Regions from separate parts of the Paenibacillus sp. QJM3NY_38 genome, predicted to be linked through region 1. Evidence: a T-box and tRNA genes for the amino acid it is inferred to sense, from the RefSeq annotation. Region 1 holds a T-box; the other holds one or more tRNA genes.
What was found. The T-box of region 1 lies ahead of pheS (phenylalanine--tRNA ligase subunit alpha). A T-box ahead of a tRNA ligase gene usually reads a tRNA of that ligase, here a tRNA-Phe.
Positions count from the first base shown of each region.

Region 2: it has a tRNA-Phe gene. The T-box ahead of pheS (phenylalanine--tRNA ligase subunit alpha) is inferred to sense a tRNA for this amino acid. The anticodon was not compared.

Region 1 is NZ_CM149665.1:5,869,370-5,878,011, forward strand. Features, by position in the region: gene pheT (phenylalanine--tRNA ligase subunit beta) at 150-2,600, opposite strand; gene pheS (phenylalanine--tRNA ligase subunit alpha) at 2,629-3,663, opposite strand; T-box leader at 3,747-4,022, opposite strand; gene abc-f (ribosomal protection-like ABC-F family protein) at 4,131-5,966, opposite strand; tRNA gene AC0VZ8_RS27090 (tRNA-Gly) at 6,571-6,641, opposite strand; tRNA gene AC0VZ8_RS27095 (tRNA-Pro) at 6,719-6,792, opposite strand; gene AC0VZ8_RS27100 (aldolase catalytic domain-containing protein) at 6,970-7,932, opposite strand; gene AC0VZ8_RS27105 (leucyl aminopeptidase) at 8,073-8,642, opposite strand, start outside.
Region 2 is NZ_CM149665.1:6,240,729-6,249,370, forward strand. Features, by position in the region: gene AC0VZ8_RS28950 (YwmB family TATA-box binding protein) at 1-135, opposite strand, end outside; gene AC0VZ8_RS28955 (response regulator) at 439-1,083, opposite strand; gene AC0VZ8_RS28960 (sensor histidine kinase) at 1,067-2,140, opposite strand; gene liaF (cell wall-active antibiotics response protein LiaF) at 2,182-2,826, opposite strand; gene AC0VZ8_RS28970 (PspA/IM30 family protein) at 2,996-3,682, opposite strand; gene AC0VZ8_RS28975 (PspC domain-containing protein) at 3,684-4,163, opposite strand; gene AC0VZ8_RS28980 (PspA/IM30 family protein) at 4,166-4,843, opposite strand; gene AC0VZ8_RS28985 (hypothetical protein) at 4,912-5,211, opposite strand; tRNA gene AC0VZ8_RS28990 (tRNA-Leu) at 5,637-5,716, opposite strand; tRNA gene AC0VZ8_RS28995 (tRNA-Arg) at 5,725-5,801, opposite strand; tRNA gene AC0VZ8_RS29000 (tRNA-Cys) at 5,814-5,887, opposite strand; tRNA gene AC0VZ8_RS29005 (tRNA-Gly) at 5,899-5,973, opposite strand; tRNA gene AC0VZ8_RS29010 (tRNA-Gln) at 5,989-6,063, opposite strand; tRNA gene AC0VZ8_RS29015 (tRNA-His) at 6,080-6,155, opposite strand; tRNA gene AC0VZ8_RS29020 (tRNA-Trp) at 6,180-6,253, opposite strand; tRNA gene AC0VZ8_RS29025 (tRNA-Tyr) at 6,260-6,344, opposite strand; tRNA gene AC0VZ8_RS29030 (tRNA-Thr) at 6,349-6,424, opposite strand; tRNA gene AC0VZ8_RS29035 (tRNA-Phe) at 6,447-6,522, opposite strand; tRNA gene AC0VZ8_RS29040 (tRNA-Asp) at 6,591-6,667, opposite strand; tRNA gene AC0VZ8_RS29045 (tRNA-Met) at 6,698-6,774, opposite strand; tRNA gene AC0VZ8_RS29050 (tRNA-Val) at 6,795-6,870, opposite strand; tRNA gene AC0VZ8_RS29055 (tRNA-Glu) at 7,047-7,121, opposite strand; tRNA gene AC0VZ8_RS29060 (tRNA-Ser) at 7,138-7,229, opposite strand; tRNA gene AC0VZ8_RS29065 (tRNA-Asn) at 7,235-7,310, opposite strand; rRNA gene AC0VZ8_RS29070 (23S ribosomal RNA) at 7,467-8,642, opposite strand, start outside.

The DNA of each region.
Region 1 (8,642 bases):
CCGAAGTTTGGTATATGATAACACAGTTTTGTGCTTATAATTATGTACCCTGCGGGCGTCCTGATGCAAATCCCAGTTCAATTTAGAGCAAAAAAGCCCGCATCGAATCCCTGATGTAATGGATTCGATGCGGGCGTTCACAATTCCTGCTATTTTCTTAATTCTGCGCCAAAAGTTTGCTGAAGGGCAGCAACCGCTTTTTCCGTGACGCCGGCAACCTCTTCATCGGTCAGGGTTCGTTCCTGATGACGGTACGTCATGGAGATGGCAACACTCTTCTTGCCCTCTCCAAGCTTGCTGCCCGTGAAGACGTCAAACACCTGAATCTGCTGCAGAAGCTCACCTGCATTCTCCTTGATCACTTGAATCAGGGAGCCGGCTTCAACCTCCTCATTCACGACGATGGCAAGATCTCGTTCCATGCCCGGAAATCTAGGCAAATCGCGGTAAACGACGCGGGCGTTGGTCAGATCATACAGCGGCTCAAGCAGAATCTCAGCGGCATAAGTATCTTCCAAATCCAGCTCCTGCTGTGTCTTCGGATGAATTTGTCCAAGTACGCCTAGCAGCTGCTTATTCTCGCCTTGACCCGCATACACGGAAGCGGAACGTCCCGGATGGAAGCCAACCGGTCCGTTAGCCTCGTAAGTGATATCTTCCGCGCGAATTCCAAGATAGTCGAGCACCGTTTCGAGCGCACCCTTCAAATCGAAGAAATCCACTTTGGCCGGCTGGACATTCCATTGCTTGCTGCCTTTGCGTCCCGACAGCAACAAACCAAGAACCGGACGCTCCAGCGGCTGCTTCGTCAACGTCTTCTCATGTGTATGGAACAGGTTCCCTATTTCAAACAGGGCCAGGTCCGGCTGCTTGCGGTTATGGTTGTACACCGCGATATCCAGCAGCTGTGGGAGCAAGCTGGTACGAAGGACGCTGCGGTCCTCGCTCATTGGCATGGCCAGCTTAACCGCCGTGCCATCTGACGACAGGGATGTGAACATTTCGGCTTGCTCCGGATGGATGAAGGAATAACCCAGAACCTCCTGGAATCCGCTATGCGTCAGCAAATGGCGAAGCGAGCGGCGGATGGCCTGAGCGATCGTCAATGAACCCGGTGTCGTCGGACCTTCTATGGCCGTTGTCGGGATATTGTCATATCCATACAGACGGGCCACCTCTTCAATGAGGTCTACGTCAAGCACGATATCGCCGCGACGGGACGGCACTTGCACATCCACTAATCCTTGGCCCGCATCTCCGCAAGGGAAATGCAACCGGGCAAAGATCGTTTTTACCTCAAGCAGGGACAGATCCGTTCCCAGATAGCGATTGAGCTTCTCCAGCGATAAAGTAATCACGGTAGGCTCGGAGTCCGCACTGCCTGCTTCGACGATTCCCTGATGAACAGCGCCGCCGGCATATTTCGCCATCAGTGCCGCTGCACGGTTCAGTGCAGGAATGACTGCGGCGGGATCCACTTCCTTCTCGAAGCGGGAGCTTGCCTCTGAACGCAGTCCGAGCTGACGGGATGTTTTGCGGACGGTTCCGCCATCAAACTTCGCCGATTCCAAGAAAATATTCACCGTGCTGTCCGTTACTTCGGATTCCAGGCCGCCCATAACGCCAGCCAAGGCCACTGGCTTGCCGCCAGCTGTAATCACCAGCATATGCGGCTCCAGACGACGCTCCGTGCCGTCCAGCGTCACCATCGTTTCGCCAGCTTCAGCCATACGCACGTGAACCGCGCCATCCTTCAGCTGATCAGCATCAAAAGCATGCAGCGGCTGGCCATATTCCAGCATCACATAGTTCGTAATGTCCACGATATTACTGATCGGGCGCACGCCTGCCGCCATCAAGCGGTTCTGCATCCACAGCGGAGAAGGACCGATCTTTACACCGGTAATGTAGCGTGCCGCATAATGGCTGCACTGTTCGTCAGCGCCAATCGTAACCGAGATATGATCGGCCGCTGCATCTTGAACCTCCAGCATTTCCTTTTCCGGATTCGGAAGACTTAGCTCACGCCCCAGTATGGCGCTCACTTCGTAAGCGGCTCCCAGCATGCTGAGACAGTCGGAGCGGTTCGGTGTCAGATCCAGTTCCAAAATTTCATCGTTCAGACCCAGCACATCCACAATCGGTTTGCCGATTTCCGTATCCGTCGGAAGTACCAGAATCCCTTCCTGCAGCTCTTTAGGCAGCAGTTTGTCATTCATGCCCAGTTCCTTCGCCGAGCAGATCATGCCTTGGGAGAGCACGCCGCGCAGCTTGGCCTTCTTGATATCCATACCGCCAGGGAGCTTCGCGCCCACAAGCGCCACCGGCACCTTCTGGCCCGCATCCACATTTTTGGCTCCGCACACGATCTGGAGATCTTCCTCCTGACCCGCATCCACGATACATACATTCAGCTTGTCTGCATCAGGATGCTTCTCCTTGCTCTTAACGTAGCCGACGACCACTTTATTAATGCCTTGATTCCGTTTCTCGATCACATCGATTTCAATACCAGCCGAAGTAATGCGGCTCGCCAAATCCTCTGAGGTTACGCCTTCGAGCGAAATATAATCGGACAACCAATCGGTTGAAACTCTCATTGTCTATTCACTTCCCTTTATCGTAAAATTAGATCCGCGTGAACTGATTCAAGAATGCTGTATCGTTGTTGAAGAAGTGACGGATGTCATCCACGCCGTATTTCAGCATCGCAATCCGCTCAACCCCCATACCGAAAGCAAAACCGCTGTACTTCTCAGGGTCATAACCGCCCATTTCAAGTACCTTCGGATGAACCATGCCGCAGCCTAAAATTTCAAGCCAGCCTGTTTGCTTGCATACGCGGCAGCCGCTGCCGCCGCATCTTACACAGGATACGTCCACTTCCGCGCTCGGCTCCGTGAACGGGAAGAAGCTTGGACGCAGACGGATCTGCGTGTTATCGCCAAACATCTCCTGCACGAATTGCAGCAGCGTTCCTTTCAGATCACTCATCCGAATGTTCTCGCCGATGACCAGGCCCTCGATTTGGTGGAACTGGAACGAATGCGTCGCGTCATCGTCATCCCGGCGGAATACGCGTCCCGGGCAGATGATTTTGACAGGCGCTTTACCTTGCATCGACAGCATGGTCCGGGCTTGCACCGGGGATGTCTGAGTACGCATCAGCAGATCTTCCGTCAAATAGAAGGAATCCTGCATGTCACGTGCCGGGTGATTCTTCGGCAGATTTAGCGCTTCGAAGTTGAAGTAGTCCGTTTCCACCTCGGGTCCTTCTGCTACCTGGTAACCCATCCCGATAAAAATATCCTCGATATCCTGGATCACCTTGCTCAATGGATGAACAGCGCCTTGGCTGAGCTTGCGGCCCGGAAGGGTTACGTCCACCTTCTCTGCACGCAGGCGCTCTTCGGTTTCCTGCTGCAGGAATGCTTCCTGCTTGCCGGAGATGACTTCCTCAATCGCGCCCCGAACGTCATTGGCCACCTGGCCGATAACAGGACGCTCTTCTGCGCTCAGCGCTCCCATTCCGCGCAGGATTTCCGTCAAGGCCCCTTTTTTGCCAAGGTATTTCACCCGCAAATCATTCAGCTGCTGCGGATCGGTAACATCCTGCAATTGAGCCAATGCTTCCTGCTTTAATGCTTCTAATTTTTCCTTCATGGCTATTCGCACACCCCTTTGTAAACTCCATCTTCGTACTGAAAACAAAAAAAGACTGAAAACAAAAAAGGCCTCTCCTCCCGAAAAGGGACGAAGAGACCGTGGTACCACCCTTGTTAACATGTTTCATACCCTAACCAAGGCGGTAAAAGCCTTAGCCCCGAGTATGCCTCATCATGCTCACTTGACCGACGTAACGAATCGGACCCGTTATCCCCTACTGACCGGCAGCATGCCGTGTTCAAGGAACTGCTCCGGAGCGAACTTCACCAGCCTGATTCTTTGAGGGACACTCTCAATCTACGGTATCCCTTCCCTGTAAAGAGGCACTGACTACTTTTCTCCATCAACGCATTTGTTACATATGCAAATATATAGGGTTTATTATATGCAACCTTTCGGGATATGGCAAGTTTCATTTCCCCATTTTAGCCCCATCCGGCTGATTTTAATCGCGATCCCTGATCTTATTCCGACTGAAGCCTAGCCAGCTCAGCCCGAAGCTCCCTAATCTCAGCAAGCCAGCTCCCCTCGTCCCCGGGTTCAAGATCTTCGGCTGACAAGCCCAGTAATTCCTGAATCCGGTATTCGAGCCCCATCCGCCGGTTGTCCTTCTCCGTATCTCCCTTGATCACGCCGGTCCGCGAGGCCTGCTCTTCCTCCTCGTCCATACTTCCCTCGAACCAAACCGGATCTTCCCTGGGCGTCAGCGTAAGCAGTCGGTTCGCGATTTTACGCACAAGATACCGGTCATGGGATACGAGCGCAATCGCACCCGGAAAACTCACGAGCACTTGTTCAATTACCTCGCGGGTATCCACATCCAGGTAATTCGAGGGTTCATCCAACACAAGCAGATGCGCACCGCTGAAGTACAGCTTGAGAAAAGCCGTTCTGCACTTCTCTCCCATACTCAGCTGCCCCATCTTCTTAAACACATCGTCCCGTCTGAAGAGGAACGAGCCCAGCAAAGTACGCGCACGGCTCTCCGTCATTCCCGGAATGACAAGCAGACTGTCCAGCAGCGTGGTTTCGGGTTCCAGCCCCTCAAGCTCCTGTGAGAAATAACCAATCTTGACGGAAGGATTACGGGTAATCCGGCCTTCATGCGGTTCGATTTCGCCCAGAAGCAGCTTAAGCAGTGTCGTTTTCCCGCTCCCGTTAGGGCCTCTTACGGCCAAACGGTCGCCGCGGTTCAGATAGAAGGTGAGCTTATTAAAAAGCGGTTGATCTCCATATCCAAAACAGATATCCTTCACTTGAACGAGGGTACGACCGCCGAAAGCCTCCCCTTCCAGCTCCATGTTCAGCTTGGGACCGTTTCGCGGTTTATCCACACGCTCTGCTTCCAGGCGTTCCAGCGCTTTCTCCTTGGCATGATATCTTGAGATGTTCTTCTTGGCCTTGGCCTTGTAAAAGCTGGCGGTGATCTTGACGTCATTCACGTCCCCGGCCGCGTTATGCGCTTTATGGAACCATTCCTCATATCTTCGGATCGATTCCTCCAGCGCTTTGCGGGCCAGCTCCTGCTTCCGGTAAAGCGTCTCCTGCTCGCGCAGCTCCCGTTCCTTTTCGCGGCGGTAATCCGTATATCCTCCCCGGTAACGCCGGAGTTCCTCCGAGGTCAGCTCACATACAGAGGTTGCTACCCGGTCGATGAACTCCCTGTCATGGGATACAAACAACACGGTGCCTTTGTAGGATGATACCAGCCACTGCTCCAGCCAGACCAAGCTCTCACTGTCCAGATGGTTCGTGGGTTCGTCGAGCAGTAAAAATTTCGGTGCCGATACAAGGAGCCCTGACAGCATGACCTTCGTCTTCTGGCCTCCGCTCAGCTCACGGTAGGACACAGGCCATACCTCCGGACCGATGCCCAGCATCGTCATCGCTTTCTCCACCTCGGTCTCCCACTGGAAACCGTTCTGGGACTCGTAACGCTCCAGCAGATTGCCATATTGCTCAAGCAGTGATTCCAACTCAGCAGCGCTGCCGCCATTCATCTGCTTCTCGACGCCGGCAATCTGAAGCTTCAGCTGCCATAACGAAGGGTTACTGCGGCTGCGCACCGTATCGATGGCACTCCGATCGATTTCGTCCGGCTCATCCTGCTGCCTGAGCCAGCCCCAACGCTCTCGTGGGAGAATCGTCTCCACAACGCCTGAGGCAGGTTCGAGCTCGCCGGCCAGAATCGAGAGGAGCGTGGTTTTGCCGGTGCCGTTGCGCCCGTACAGCGCAATCCGCTCTCCTTCTGCCACCTCCAGCTGAATACCTTCAAACAACGGTCTCCCTTGGAGCTCCATACTTATATCTTTCGCTTTTAGAATCATGGTCATATCGCCTCATCCTCTCTCTTTGGAAAAAACTAAAAAACCGCAAGCGATGGCCTGCGGCGGATATCATGAGAGAGGATTTGTTCTGATCTGAGTAACGGGACGAACGCGCGCCACAGCACACTTCCTTCGGCTGTTCATTCCAGGCCAGCCCTGACGGTATGGAGATGTTAGGCTCTATACCCTCCGCTGTCAGCGAAAGCTGCAATCCGTTCCGTATATGTGATTGTTTTGCACAAGAGTACCACTTTCGACATAGCAAAAAGAGGTACCCCAGTCACATTGTTCAGACACACCAAATCTCTCCCTCTACCGCCGTAGAGAAACGCCTGCAAACCACATGCAGTTGTTTTTAGAGAAAAGGGTGTCTTACTTCATTGGACTAGGTTACCTCGCATTCTTGGAATGAAATTATGGCCATTATAACAGATATTCTTAAGAAGTAAAAGGGTTGATTAGCGGAACTTCTACATATTCGAATTCCTGCTATCGCCTGTTTATCGGGTCCCATCTACAATTCGAAAAAAAGCAAACAAAAAAACCCTTGTCACCAAGGGTTTCCGGTTCTAACGTAAGCGGGTGATGGGAATCGAACCCACGCTACCAGCTTGGAAGGCTGGAGTTCTACCATTGAACTACACCCGCATATATACCTACAAAAGTGACGCTATGACTCGGTGCATATCCCGATTACTTCTGTGAGGTCCTAAATCTTAAGCGAATCGGGACGACACGATTTGAACATGCGACCCCCTGGTCCCAAACCAGGTGCTCTACCAAGCTGAGCTACGTCCCGATAATAAAGGTGCTGTCTTTTGAAGACAAAAATAAATATACCATGCCGAACGCGTAATTTCAACATGTATTTTATGGAAAATGAATCGCGATATAAAAAGCAAACAGCATCCTTCCAAGGAGGGAAAGATGCTGATTACCTTGACCTGATACGAGCAGGGCTACAAAAGCACCTTGCCTATTTTTTGTCGAAAGTCACTTCCGGTGTCGTCAATTTATCATAAAAATCCACAATTTTGTCTTTATCGTCCGAAGCACGGAGGGCCATGGCGGAGCGTGGATGTTCATCCAGGGTGCCTGTAATCATGTAAGGCATGATATAACCCCACTCTTCTTTTTCACGAAGTGGAATCATGTAGCGCTCGATAATATCCAGTACCGGACGCAGCTCATACTTGGTGCCTTTCAGATGGGTAACCAGAAGCTCGGTCGGACAGTTGCCGGCCGCACGTCCCATCCCGTATACGGATGCATCCAGAAGCTCAACGCCAAGATCTGCAGCGACCAGCGTGTTGGAGAACGCCAGCTGCATGTTGTTATGGGTATGAACGCCCAGACGTTTGTTCGGCAGATGTGTCTTGAACTTATTCACAAGGTATTCCATATCTTTATGATCAAGGCTTCCGTAAGAATCGACGATATATACAACATCCACGACGCTCTCCCTGATCAGCTCAAAAGCTTCCAGCAGTTCGTTCTCCATTACGTTGGAGAGGGCCATAATGTTGAGCGTAGTCTCGTAACCACGATCATGGAAGGTCTGTACCAGCGCAAGCGCCTTATCCACGTCTTTAATGTAGCAAGCGACACGGATGAGATCCAGCAAGCTTTCCTCGCGCGGCAAAATATCGTCTTCATCCACACGGCCGATATCTACAAGCGCGGACAGTTTGGTTTTACCTTTATGAGGAATGACTTCTCTGAGGAATTCATCATCCAGAAAACGCCAAGGGCCCGCCTGATCAGCGCCTTTCAGCAGTTTAGGCGAATTTTTATAGCCGATTTCCATATAGTCCACGCCAGCCTCATTTAGGCCCGCATATAAATTTTGTACGAATTCTACACTAAAATCCCAGTTATTTACCAGTCCGCCATCGCGAATGGTACAGTCTACAATCTTTGTCTGACTACTCTTAATCATCTAAGCTAAACTCCTCTCGGCAATTTTTCTCTTCATCATACTTGAATGCCGGTTGAAAAGTAAAGCAAAAACGTCCGAAGGACGGACGTTATTCAAAGGGTACGGGACGGCCGCTGTCTCTTCAATTCATAACAAACGCTTCAATTGGCGACCTGGGCCTGCTTGAGTATCCAGTCGGTGATGGTGCGGACGAGCACGCCGGTTGCCCCTTTGGGATCCACGCCCCTCTCCTTGGATAGGTATGCCGTACCTGCTATGTCAAAATGCACCCAAGGCAGCCCATCTGCAAATGTCCCCACAAAAAGACCGCCCGTTATCGTCCCGCCTTCTCGGCCCGTTTGATTTCGCAAATCCGCCACCTCACTCTTCAATTTATCCCAGAACTCCGGATAGGATGGCAGCGGCCATATTTTTTCGCCGGCCCTACGGGAGGAGGCAATAAGCTCCTGCAAAAAAGTCTCATCATTGGTTACGGCCCCAGTGGCGATATCCCCAAGAGCCGAAACGACGGACCCCGTCAATGTAGCTACGTCAATCAAACGCGAAGCTCCAAGCTGCTTGGCATAGGTAATTCCGTCCGCAAGTACGATACGGCCCTCGGCATCCGTATTCAATACTTCGATGGTGCGACCGCTCAGTGTCGTGACGATATCGCCGGGTTTAAAGGCACTACCGCTCATCACATTCTCCGCTGTCGGAATCACCATCAC
Region 2 (8,642 bases), 370 kb from region 1:
AGTTGACGCTTCCCCTGCATGCGGAGCGGATTCGTTTCGATTGCTGTCCGCTGTTCCCGCAAAACCCGCCATCATACCTGCTGCCCCGCACAGCAACAACATCATCACAATGATCTGTATACGCATCTTCCGCATGGTCAGTCACGCCTCCCCGTCCGAATCTATCAATCTAGTAAAAGGATGGCCTTGGCACCACGGATTTATACCTCGCTTTTTAAAAAGATCCTCCATCGGGCTGTATGTAGAGATTCCTTCTTCCCTGTCAATAAATAAAAAAAAGCTCCCGCCGGGAGTCTTTAAGTCTGTCTCTCTTTGTTTACATGGATATGTTTATAACTCACGCATCGCATCATGGATCTGCTTTCGTACCATGTTCAACAACTCAGCATCTTGATATGTTTATGTCACGACCATCGCATAAAAAAGAGCCGGCATTTCTTACTCAGCCAGCCCATTTTTATAAGCGTAGATGGCAGCCTGGGTTCGATCCTCTACCCCCAGCTTGCCTAAAATATTCGTTACATGAAACTTCACGGTTTTGATGCCTATAATCAAATCATCAGCAATATCCTGATTCGACTTGCCCTGCGCCACCAGTCGCAGCACTTCCATTTCCCGGTCCGTAAGGTCGTTATGCGCCGGAGCTTCATTTTGCGGATGCCGGAATCGATTCATCATCTTGGAGGCAACCTGCGACTCCAGCACCGACTGCCCGCGTGCGGCTGCACGTATAGCATCAGCTACTTCAGAAGCACGGGATGTCTTCAATAAATAACTGAACGCACCTGCTTCAATAACCGGATACATCTTCTCATCGTCCAGATAGCTGGTCAGTACAATGACCTTAAGATTTGGAAACTGATTCATCAATTGGCGCGTCGTCTCGATTCCATCCATTCCGTCCATCACCAAGTCCATCAGCACCACATCAGGATGATATTCCTGCGCTAAGCGTATCCCTTCCTCGCCGCTGCCCGCTTCACCAACCACCTCGATGCCGTCCTCTGTACCAAGCACAGCCGCTAAACCGATCCGGACCATCTCATGATCATCCACCAGCAGCACCTTAATCGGCGTTTCCATCTACATCCCCCCGTTTGCGTTCTTCGTTTATGAGTGGCACAACGATCTCAATTCGAGTCCCTTTACCCGGTGCTGTTATGAATTGTACCGAGCCCCCGATCTCCGTCACCCGTTCCTGCATCGTCGATAGACCGTAGGAAGTCTGTTTCTTGTCATCCAATTCAAATCCGATCCCATCGTCCCGCAGCATCACCCGAACGGTGTTCTGCCTGCGGTGAATACGGATATCCATTTTCTCTGCTTTCGAGTGTCTGAGGGTGTTCGACATGGCTTCCTGGATAATCCGGAACAGATGATTTTCGATCCCTTTGAGCAAATGTATGTCATCGTCCATTTCAAACGTAATTTCCATAGGTACTTTGATTCGCAGTTCCTTAATCAGTTCACGCAGCCCCTGCTCAAGTGCCTTTCCTTCGAGATAAACCGGCCGTAGATGAAGAAGAAGCGCCCTCATCTCGGACTGGGCCACAGCCGACATTTCCTCGATCAGAGCCACCTGGCGCTGCGCTTTGTCAAAATCCTTATCCAGCGTCCTGCCCACAGCGGTTGCCGTCATCGAGATGGCAAACAGCTGCTGAGAAACCGCGTCATGGAGCTCGCGCGCCAGACGCTGCCTCTCTTCCACAATCGCCGTAACCCTGGCCTGCTCGGCAAGCTGGGCATTGTTCGTAGATAACCGCTGCAAGGAAGACACCTGATCCTCCCAGCGTTTGCTGATCTTCACCAGCTGTTCTCCAAGCCGGCCCACTTCGTCTTCGCCGATGTCCGGCATTACGTCCGTAAGGCTGCCTTTTTCCCAGTTCACCAGCGTTTCCCTCACAAGATCGACCCGTCGTTTTACCCGGTATCCCTGGAAGAAGCCATAGATCGCTCCCAGCCCAATCGGCAGCAATACGATGGTAATGCCGGCTTCGATCCGGTTCTTCCACGTCTCAAACGGTTGAAGATAACCATATGTATATAATAAATATAGGACAACGAGCATGACAACCAATCCCAGAAGGGTCCCCTCACGCATACTTCGGGTAATCATATTTGCTTTCTTTTCCGTTTCCACGGGGCAACCCTCCTGAATGGTTTACACAAAACTTACGTTTATTATGTCATTCTTATATTCAAATCTCCGCCTAAATAAGAAACAATAAATTTTACTTTATATTCACTGGTCTCATAATTGGGTGATTTATACCGCACGCGGTTTAATATGCCGGTTTCCTTCCGGTCGTCCATATGAATGGAGCCAAACAGGATGGATGCTTCGATCTCCACCCCATAATAGTCCGGGATCATCAGATCAATATCCCCCAGCATTCCATGGAACATCAGGACCGTTTGGCGTTCCTCCGGAAGGGCCAGGGACAGATCCACATCCGCCTCTCCCAGCACATGCCACACACTCAGACTGCGCATCACCCACGGAGCCCGGTCCCAATCAAAGTTGGACATAAAGTTCTGCTTCTGAATGTACTTCGTCGTGGTATGAGCTCGTTTGGACTTGCCATAAAAAATACCTAGCGATATCAAGCTGATGCCGATAATCAACATGAGATGCTCCAGCAGCAGCAGTACGGCACCTACTCCGAGCAGAATGTATCCCTTCTTCACATGTCCATGTTTGATCTGAAGGACACCTGCAAACATGAGTAACAGGGCGACAATGGTGAAGAAACCAAACCACCGGCCGAAAAGCATAATAAAACCCAAGCTGATTAAACCAACTGCTATCCAGCGGTTTCTGTCCATGTCGCACCTCCTTGATGACCAAGATATAAGCTCGGAAAAGCCATATCAGTGAGACGTTCCCCACTGTATGGCTTTGCCTGTACTATACGACAATCTCATTCGTATAGCATATCATATGAACATGGTGTTCGAATACGGTTTAATCTTATTTTGCTGACTTGCTAAGGAATTACTCGGACTTCGAAGAATTCCCCATTTTGTTTTTCAAAGCTTGCAGCTGCTCATCCACCTTCAATTGCTTCTCAGCGTCCACGGGGCTTGTGTATACTGCATTGTTAGGACGGTATGGGGCGCGAAGCACATCAGCTTCTGCTTCCATTTGCATGATTTTTTCCTCCATGCGATGGAAGCCCATCGAAGCACTACCGCTTTCGATTGTGTGCAGGCTGCTCACTTGAGACATTTGCTTCTTCGCTTTAGCCATTTGAGCGCGGGCTACAAGCTCATTGCGCTTGTTGCGCATTTTGTAGAACTCGTCTTTCATTTCATGCAGCTGAGCTACAAGTTCTTTTGCTTGAGTCTCGGATTGCAGGTGCAATTCCACGTACTCGGTTTCTTTTTGATCGAAATAGATTTTTTCTTCAAGCAGCTTGCGAGCCACTTCTTCTTGACCATTCTTCAGAGCCAATTCAGCTTGAGCTTCACGTTGTGCCGCCATCTTCACAGCCTCATCGACGCGCTGCTTCATACGACGCTCATTAGCCATTTGCTTCGCAACCGTTACCTCTGCTTCATGAATTTCTGCCTCCATGTCGCGCAGGTACTGGTTCAACATTACGATCGGATCCTCTACTTTATCCAGCAGTTCATTCACCGATGCTTTCGTCATATCCTTAATTCTTTTAAATACTCCCATGTTATTTATCTCCCTTCTCATAGTTCGAAAGTTTTTTCTTCAATTCTTCGATTTCTTTTTGCATTGCTTTTCTTTCAATATCCTTCATCATCGCATCCAGATCGGAATCCGTTGACGCGTTGTTTCTTGCACCATTGGGACGGTCATATTTGGGACCAAAGCTACTATGCTCATTAGGATAGCCTTGACGTCCATAAGAATCATTATAGCTGTTGTAGCCTGGTCCAGGGCCCGGATGATCGTTGTAACGGTATCCGCCGCCATGTCTGCCCTGTGGACCATACGGATCGTGATAATACGGCTCCTTAGGTACTACAAGGGATGCAATCAGATAGATCAACAGCGTTGTACCGCCTGTAAAAAAGATACTGACTACAAATATGATTCTAAGTAGGGTAGATTCGACTCCGAAATGATCGGATATACCGCCGATCAACCCTGTGAACATTTTGTCTCGGGTGGAACGGTACAATCTAGTCATGGTTACTCCTTTCCGCTGTTATTCAGCTTTTGCTTCAGGCGGGCAAGTTCTTTTTCTAATACAGTGGAGACCGATTCACCAGCCTGTTCCATGTATTCCTGCCCCATGCGGCGTAAATCGCGAAGACTTCTGGCTTCCAGTTCCCAGTCGCTGATACGGTCTTCGAGGCGATTGAACATCTTCGGTACGTCATGACCGCCGCCGTAGGAGCCCGTACGTTCATTCATTTTCTGCTGAAGACGAAGGGTTTCCACTCGGGCAACATAATATTGACGTTTGCTGTATACCGTCTGATATTCCATCCGCAGCTCGCCGAGCTGCTCCTCGATTTCTTTTAGCGACTCCAGGCTTGAGGACAACAGGCCTTGATACTGCTCGATCTTTTCCTCGTAGATCAATTTCTCCTGCAATGCCAGCTTGGCAAGATGTTCTTCGCCGGCCTTCAGTGCAAGCAGTGCCTGCTCTTCGCGTTTATATCGCATGGATTCGGCTTGATCCACCTGCTGCTTCAGCTGTCTGGAATGTACTTGGCATTGCTGCTGCAGCTTCTCAGCCTCAGCAATGTCCTGTCTGGTTGAATGTAGGAACTGGTCGATCAATCGAACCGGATCCTGGCTCTGCTCGAGCTTTTCATTCAATGTTGCTACGGTTATGTCTCTTATCCGCCGGAAAACACTCATATTGGCTTAGCCCTCCTCATCTATCATGATCTGTTGTTCATGCATGTTATTTAATGTAGTGGTTATTATCAATAACGGGGTCTACCATTCTTCAACCGGGACACCCCGTAAATGATCAAGATAACTCCAAAGATCGGACCGATCAGCCAAGACAGTTTACCCATCAACCAGATCACACCGATACCGAGAATAACCCATCCCATCAAGGTGTTACCTCTCCGGATCCCGTAGTATCCCAAAGCGACCATCAGGATTGGAATTAGAAGACTGAACAACCATCCAAGCAGAGGACCGAATACTCCAAGGAGAACCAAGATCCCTACACCAATCAACAGGATACTCATTCCATTTCCTTTTGAATTTCTCATTTATACACCGCCTTTCTGTTGTTTGATCGTTGTTTCTTTTGTTCAACCTTATGACTCTATTCTAGGTAATTTCGAGTTTCGCTAAAACGGCCTGGGGACGGTTTTTGGACCTAGACCTAAGGCGGGGCCTTCTACAGACCTACGTCCAACCCTGCACTGGATCGATGATTCGATGGGTTAGCCTGTGTAGATGAGTTCATCTGGATAATCTTTGTTTTACCTATAAAGAACGTGGTTTCTAATGATAGTTTAGTTTTTAGGAGTGTAGCTCGAGGAAGCTCCGAAGGTGATAGAAAAGCCCTCGCGATTACTGGAGAGGTAACAAGAAGAATGGAGTCTAATATTAAAATCACGAAGAAGCCATCGATGTAGATGCAACAAAAAAAGGAATGCAGACGTTTAACGTCTACATTCCTTTTGGATGATGCCGGTGAAGGGACTCGAACCCCCACGGTTTCCCTCACGATTTTGAGTCGCGCGCGTCTGCCAATTCCGCCACACCGGCTTACATTATGGCGTGCCCTAAGAGATTCGAACTCCTGACCTTTTGATTCGTAGTCAAACGCTCTATCCAGCTGAGCTAAGGGCACATAAGTTTGTAATGGAGGCGCCACCCAGATTCGAACTGGGGATAAAGCTTTTGCAGAGCTGTGCCTTACCACTTGGCTATGGCGCCAGAAATAAAAATGGAGCGGACGACGGGAATCGAACCCGCGACCCTCGCCTTGGCAAGGCGATGCTCTACCGCTGAGCCACGTCCGCAAACATAAAAATCAATGGCTGGGGATATAGGATTCGAACCTATGCATGACGGAGTCAAAGTCCGTTGCCTTACCGCTTGGCTAATCCCCAATATGATTTTGTAATATGGGGCGATCGAGGGGAATTGAACCCCCGAGTGCCGGAGCCACAATCCGGTGCGTTAACCACTTCGCCACGACCGCCATATTGAAACACTGTGATACGATTGGCAGGGGCAGCAGGAATTGAACCCACACTAACGGTTTTGGAGACCGCTGTTCTACCTTTAAACTATGCCCCTAAAAACTGGTGGAGGATGATGGATTCGAACCACCGAACTCGAAGAGAGCAGATTTACAGTCTGCCGTGTTTAGCCACTTCACTAATCCTCCAGAATGGTGCCGGCGAGAGGACTTGAACCCCCAACCTACTGATTACAAGTCAGTTGCTCTACCAATTGAGCTACACCGGCATATAAAGTTATAAAACGTACATGGTGGCTCGGGACGGAATCGAACCGCCGACACGAGGATTTTCAGTCCTCTGCTCTACCGACTGAGCTACCGAGCCTTAAAGCTCTTCGCGAACTTTGACGGAACCCATATCGGATACTCATCTCATCCCAAAGTTGTAAAGAATGGCGGAACTGACGGGATTCGAACCCGCGATCTCCTGCGTGACAGGCAGGCATGTTAGGCCTCTACACCACAGTTCCACGAGGCATTATCGCTATTGCGATATAAATTGGTTGCGGGGGCAGGATTTGAACCTACGACCTTCGGGTTATGAGCCCGACGAGCTACCGAACTGCTCCACCCCGCGTCATTATAAAGGTGTATAAATGGTGGAGGCTGAGGGGATCGAACCCCCGACCCTCTGCTTGTAAGGCAGATGCTCTCCCAGCTGAGCTAAGCCTCCGTAACAAAGCGACTTTTATCATATCAAAATCTGATATAAGAAGCAAGTGTTTTTTTAAAGAAAGTGGTGACCCGTAGGGGATACTCTCACTTCGTTCGAGACTGCGAAGTCAATGCTTACGAAGTTATCCTCCGACGAACCGACGGGATTCTCATCCCCTGATGCAATTAAGAAAGTGGTGACCCGTAGGGGATTCGAACCCCTGTTACCTCCGTGAAAGGGAGGTGTCTTAACCCCTTGACCAACGGGCCTTGCTTAAAATAATAGTGGCGGAGAGAGAGGGATTCGAACCCTCGAGACGCTTTTGGCGCCTACACGATTTCCAATCGTGCTCCTTCGGCCAACTCGGACACCTCTCCATAAATGGCTCCCCGAACAGGACTCGAACCTGTGACAACTCGATTAACAGTCGAGTGCTCTACCAACTGAGCTATCAGGGAACAATATTCAATTCAAGTGATTGATCACCTGAAAACTAGATACGAAACGATCTTTGCAGCACATTAGAATTCGTAGCATTCACCCGATGTGGTATCGGGGTCCCCGGAAAGTATTCGGCGTTGCTTCAAAGCTTCGCTTCACTTTTTGGGGTGATTTTGGATAAGCCCTCGACCGATTAGTATTGGTCAGCTCCATGCATTGCTGCACTTCCACCTCCAACCTATCTACCTCGTCGTCTTCAAGGGGTCTTACTAATTGGGAAATCTCATCTTGAGGGGGGCTTCACGCTTAGATGCTTTCAGCGCTTATCCCGTCCGTACGTAGCTACCCAGCCATGCTCCTGGCGGAACAACTGGTGCACCAGCGGTACGTCCATCCCGGTCCTCTCGTACTAAGGACAGCTCCTCTCAAATTTCCTACGCCCACGACAGATAGGGACCGAACTGTCTCACGACGTTCTGAACCCAGCTCGCGTACCGCTTTAATGGGCGAACAGCCCAACCCTTGGGACCTACTTCAGCCCCAGGATGCGATGAGCCGACATCGAGGTGCCAAACCTCCCCGTCGATGTGGACTCTTGGGGGAGATAAGCCTGTTATCCCCAGGGTAGCTTTTATCCGTTGAGCGATGGCCCTTCCATGCGGTACCACCGGATCACTAAGCCCGACTTTCGTCCCTGCTCGACTTGTAGGTCTCGCAGTCAAGCTCCCTTATGCCTTTGCACTCTTCGAATGATTTCCAACCATTCTGAGGGAACCTTGGGGCGCCTCCGTTACTCTTTAGGAGGCGACCGCCCCAGTCAAACTGCCCGCCTGACACTGTCCCCGTACCGGATTACGGTACCAGGTTAGAACCTAGATACGATCAGGGTGGTATCCCAACGTCGCCTCCACACAAGCTGGCGCTCATGCTTCTTAGGCTCCCACCTATCCTGTACAGATCGTACCCAAATCCAATATCAAGCTGCAGTAAAGCTCCATGGGGTCTTTCCGTCTTGTCGCGGGTAACCTGCATCTTCACAGGTATTAAAATTTCACCGGATCTCTCGTTGAGACAGCGCCCAAGTCGTTACGCCATTCGTGCGGGTCAGAATTTACCTGACAAGGAATTTCGCTACCTTAGGACCGTTATAGTTACGGCCGCCGTTTACTGGGGCTTCGGTTCACAGCTTCGGATTGCTCCTAACCGCTCCCCTTAACCTTCCAGCACCGGGCAGGCGTCAGCCCGTATACTTCGCCTTACGGCTTCGCACAGACCTGTGTTTTTGCTAAACAGTCGCTTGGGCCTTTTCACTGCGGCCCCCTCGGGCTATTCACCCTACCGAGGCACCC